2 regions of the Streptomyces sp. NPDC089919 genome follow, and region 1 is predicted to be linked to the other one. Evidence: riboswitches for the same ligand, from Rfam matches in the RefSeq annotation. Region 1 holds a riboswitch; the other holds the start of a gene.

Region 1 (2,385 bases):
TCACGTTCGGCGAACCGGCCTCGTGGCGGGCGGCGGTGGTGTGCCAGTCGACGTCCACTCCCCCGTCCTCGCGGCGGGCCACCTTGCGCGAGGCGCCGCCGCCGGCCAGGTACGGCTCGGCGGCCTGGAGCCAGTCGGCCCGGCCGGCCAGCACGCCCGAGCCGAAGGGCGCGTACAGCTTGTGGCCGCTGAAGGCGATCCAGTCCACGTCGAGTTCCTGCACCGAGACCGGGTGGTGCGGGGCCAGCTGGGCGGCGTCCACCACGATCCGGGCGCCGTGCGCGTGGGCCGCCGCGGCCAGGTCCTTGACCGGCCACAGCTCGCCGGTGACGTTCGAGGCGCCGGTGACGCAGACCAGCGCCGGGCCGTAGGGCTCCCGGTCGGCCAGGGCGCGCTCCAGGGTCGCCACGGCCTGCGCCGGGGTGCGGGGCGCGTTCAGGTAGGTGACCTGCGCGCCCTGCCAGGGCAGCAGCGAGGCGTGGTGCTCGGTCTCGAAGACGAAGACCTGGCAGTCGGCCGGCAGGGCCCGGGCGAGCAGGTTCAGGGAGTCCGTGGTGGAGCGGGTGAAGATCACCTGATCGGATGACCGGCAGTCGAGGAACTCCGCCACCGTGACCCGGCTCTGCTCGAAGAGGTCGGTGGAGAGCTGCGAGAGGTACCCGGCGCCGCGGTGCACGCTGCCGTAGTAGGGCGCGTAGGCCGCCACGTCGTCCCAGACCCGCTGGAGCGCGGGGGCACTGGCCCCGTAGTCCAGGGCCGCGTAGGTGACTTCGCCGCCGGTGACCAGCGGGACGGTGACGTCCCGGCCGAGCACGGGCAGCGGGCCGGCACAGCAGGCGTCGGCCTCGGGGGCGGCGGCGGTGGCGTCGACGGAGGAGGTGGTGGCGGCGGCATTCGGGTACGCGGACATGGCGGTATCTCCGGGGCAGTAAGGGCGGAATGGCTTCGGTGGCCCGTACATGGGTACGCCGATGGGGCGTGACGGTACGGAAGGTGCCTTGAAGTTCCCTCGACGCGCGGGCGTGACGACGGCCGGGGCGCAGGGGGTGAAGAAGGGCGCTGGGCGCCTATCGCATTCGCTTGCTCACGGAAAAGACTCCTCGAGTAGACCAGGACCCCTGGTGTTCGAGGGGTCCGCGCTTGCCGTAGACCTCGCTGCCTACGGCCTGGTCATCACCCGGGGCACCCCGCCACGGACGGAGGGTTGCCGGACAGCAAGCCGGGGCCAAAACGCTGTCACTCGTGACCTGCGCAGCATCCTGCCACATGATCGGGAAGGCACAAGCCCCCGTCCGCGATGCGGACGGGGGCCGGTCGGCGTAGTGCGCGGCTGCGCCTCAAGCGTTGCTGGCGGCCACCCAGCGGTCCAGGGCCGCCCGGGCGGAGCCCGAGTCGATGGACTCGGCCGCCCGGTCCATCGCGGCCCGCAGCTGCTCCTCCAGGGAGCCGGTGCCGGGGTCCAGGGCCACCAGGGCCGCGCCCGCGTTCAGCAGGACCGAGTCGCGGACCGGACCCTGCTCGCCGGCCAGCAGCCGGCGGGCCACGTCGGCGTTGTAGGACGGGTCCCCGCCGCGCAGCGCGGAGATGTCCACCGTCTCGATGCCCACGTCCCGCGGGTCGAAGGGGAGTTCTGTGACCTCGCCGCCGCGCACCCACCAGATCCGGGAGGTGCCGGTGGTGGTCAGCTCGTCCAGGCCGTCGTCGCCGCGGAAGACCAGGGCGGAGGTGCCGCGCTCGGCGAGCACCCCGGCCATGATGGGGGCCATCCGGGGGTCCGCCACGCCCACCGCCTGGGCGGTCACCCGGGCCGGGTTGGTGAGCGGGCCCAGGGCGTTGAAGGAGGTACGGATGCCCAGGTCCCGGCGGGCCGGGGCGGCGTAGCGCAGCGCCGGGTGGAAGACCACGGCGGCGCAGAAGGTGATGCCGGCCTCCTCGGCGACCTGCGCCACCCGCTGCGGGGTGAGGGCGAGGTTGACGCCCAGCTTCTCCAGGACGTCGGAGGAGCCGCTGGCGGAGGAGGCGGCCCGGTTGCCGTGCTTGACGACCTTGGCCCCGGCGCCGGCCATCACGATGGCCGACATGGTCGAGATGTTGACGGTCTTGGCGCCGTCGCCGCCGGTGCCGACGATGTCGACGGTGCGGCCGGGGACCTCGATCAGGTTGGCGTGCTCGTACATCGTGCGGACCAGGCCGGTGTACTCCTCGACGGTCTCGCCCTTGGCCCGCAGCGCGACCGCGAAGCCGGCGATCTGGGCGTCGGAGGCCTCGCCCCGCATGATCCGGTCCATGGCCCAGGCGGTGTCGTCCGCGGTGAGGTCCCGGCCGGTCAGCAGGGCGTCGAGGACGGACGGCCAGGAACGGGCCGCCACGCTGTCGCCGCCTGCC
Region 2 (2,385 bases), on a different contig from region 1:
CAGCAGCGGGCCGACGATCCCCGACACGAACTGCGCGGAGAAGTCCCGCAGGTCCGCGTCGACGAAGCAGACCACGTCCCCGGTGGTCACCAGCAGCGAGCGCCACAGCACCTCGCCCTTGCCGGGCAGCGCCGGGATCCGCGGCAGGATCGCGTCCCGGTGCACCACCCGGGCGCCGGCCTTCGCGGCCACCTCGGCCGTCCGGTCGGTGGAGCCCGAGTCGATCACCACCAGCTCGTCCACCAGAGGCACGCCTTCGACCAGCTCGCGCCGGATCACCTCGACGATCGCGCCGACCGTCGCCTCCTCGTCGAGCGCGGGCAGCACGACGCTGACGGTGCTGCCGCTCGCCCGTTTGGCCGCCACCAGCTGGTCGAGCGTACGGTCGGCCGCCGACCAGGAACGGCCGGCCAGCCAGCGCTCCACCTCATCCAGCACGGTCAGAACTCCCTGTCTCGGCATCGGGTGCGGGACGGATGCGCACGGGCGCGCGGGCCCCGCCCGGCGCCCGATTCGTCATCCATCTCGCGTTTCGGACGGCTGTCTCAACCGCCCTTCCCTTCGGTTACAGTCTTGAACAACGCGGATGACCGTCGCATGTCGGGGTCGTTCCGCGCACAAACGCCCGGGTGCGCCGCAAGGCCCCCGGAGCCATACCGCTCATCCAGAGGGGCAGAGGGACACGGCCCGTTGAAGCCCCGGCAACCCTCCAGTCGGTACTCGCGATCTGCGCAACAGCAGCGAGGCCCCGGCTAGGGAAGGTGCCAATTCCGTCTCGCGGCGAAGTGCGCCGTGGGGAAGATGAGGAGAAAGGGCCTCGCCATCATGGCTTCACAGTCTGCTACCCCCCTCTCGGTCGACCTCGGTCCCGCCACCGCGCTGTCCTGTCGCGAGTGTGGCACCCGCTTCGAGCTCGGCCCGCTCTTCGCCTGTGCCGAGTGCTTCGGCCCCCTCGAGGTGGCGTACGAGCTGCCGCTGGGCGACCCGGAGACGCTGCGCAAGCGCATCGAGGCCGGCCCCGAGAACATCTGGCGCTACGCCCCGCTGCTGCCGGTCCCCGCGGACGTGGCCGCCAAGCCCAACCTGAACCCCGGCTTCACCAAGCTCGTCGACGCCCGCAACCTGGCGGCCGAGCTGGGCGTCACCGGCAAGCTGTACGTGAAGGACGACTCCGGCAACCCGACGCACTCCTTCAAGGACCGCGTCGTGGCGATCGCCGTCGAGGCGGCCCGCGCCTTCGGCTTCACCACCCTCTCCTGCTCCTCCACCGGCAACCTGGCCGGTGCCGTCGGCGCCGCCGCGGCCCGCGCCGGCTTCCGGTCCTGCGTCTTCATCCCGCACGACCTGGAGCAGGGCAAGGTCGTGATGGCCGCGGTCTACGGCGGCGAGCTGGTCGGCATCGAGGGCAACTACGACGACGTCAACCGCTTCTGCTCCGAGCTCATCGGCGACCCGCTGGGCGAGGGCTGGGGCTTCGTCAACGTCAACCTGCGCCCCTACTACGGCGAGGGCTCCAAGACGCTGGCGTACGAGATCTGCGAGCAGCTGGGCTGGCAGCTGCCCGACCAGATCGTCATCCCGATCGCCTCCGGCTCCCAGCTCACCAAGATCGACAAGGGCCTCCAGGAGCTCATCAAGCTCGGCCTGGTCGAGGACAAGCCGTACAAGATCTTCGGCGCCCAGGCCGAGGGCTGCTCGCCCGTCTCCACCGCCTTCAAGGCCGGTCACGACGTGGTCCGCCCGCAGAAGCCGGACACCATCGCCAAGTCCCTGGCGATCGGCAACCCGGCCGACGGCCCGTACGTCCTGGACATCGCCCGCCGCACCGGCGGCTACGTCGAGGACGTCAACGACGAGCAGGTCGTGGACGCGATCCGGCTGCTCGCCCGCACCGAGGGCATCTTCGCCGAGACGGCCGGCGGCGTGACCGTGGGCGTCACCCGCAAGCTGATCGAGGAGGGCCGGCTGGACCCGACCCTCACCACGGTCGTCCTGAACACCGGCGACGGCCTCAAGACCCTGGAAGCGGTCTCCGGCACCGGCCAGACCGCCACCATCCGCCCGAGCCTGGACGCCTTCCGCGCCGCCGGCCTGGCCTCCTGACACCACCCCCAGCTCCTTAGGAAGGCGACAAGCCCATGAGCGTCAACGTCCGCATCCCCACCATCCTGCGCACCTACACCGGCGGCCAGGCCGAGGTGCCCGCCGAGGGCGCGACCCTCGCCGAGGTCATCGAGTCCCTGGAGAAGTCCCACCCGGGCATCGCCGCGCGCGTCCTGGACGACGCCGGCAAGCTGCGCCGCTTCGTCAACGTCTACGTGAACGACGACGACGTGCGCTTCGAGGGCGGGCTGCAGACGTCGACGCCGGACGGCGCGGGCGTCT

What was found. A riboswitch is a leader RNA that binds a small molecule or an ion and turns the genes downstream of it on or off. The one in region 1 is predicted to bind S-adenosylmethionine.
Region 2: another riboswitch for S-adenosylmethionine. It lies ahead of thrC (threonine synthase); the one in region 1 lies ahead of AB0O40_RS27285 (aminotransferase class V-fold PLP-dependent enzyme).

Annotation. Positions count from the first base shown of each region.
Region 1 covers NZ_JBFBGK010000081.1:32,120-34,504, reverse strand. Annotated here, with positions in the region: gene AB0O40_RS27285 (aminotransferase class V-fold PLP-dependent enzyme) at 1-910, opposite strand, end outside; SAM riboswitch class IV at 1,132-1,248, opposite strand; gene trpD (anthranilate phosphoribosyltransferase) at 1,338-2,385, opposite strand, start outside.
Region 2 covers NZ_JBFBGK010000007.1:5,543-7,927, reverse strand. Annotated here, with positions in the region: gene AB0O40_RS04985 (glucosyl-3-phosphoglycerate synthase) at 1-438, opposite strand, end outside; SAM riboswitch class I at 658-808, shown strand; gene thrC (threonine synthase) at 826-2,103, shown strand; gene AB0O40_RS04975 (MoaD/ThiS family protein) at 2,139-2,385, shown strand, end outside.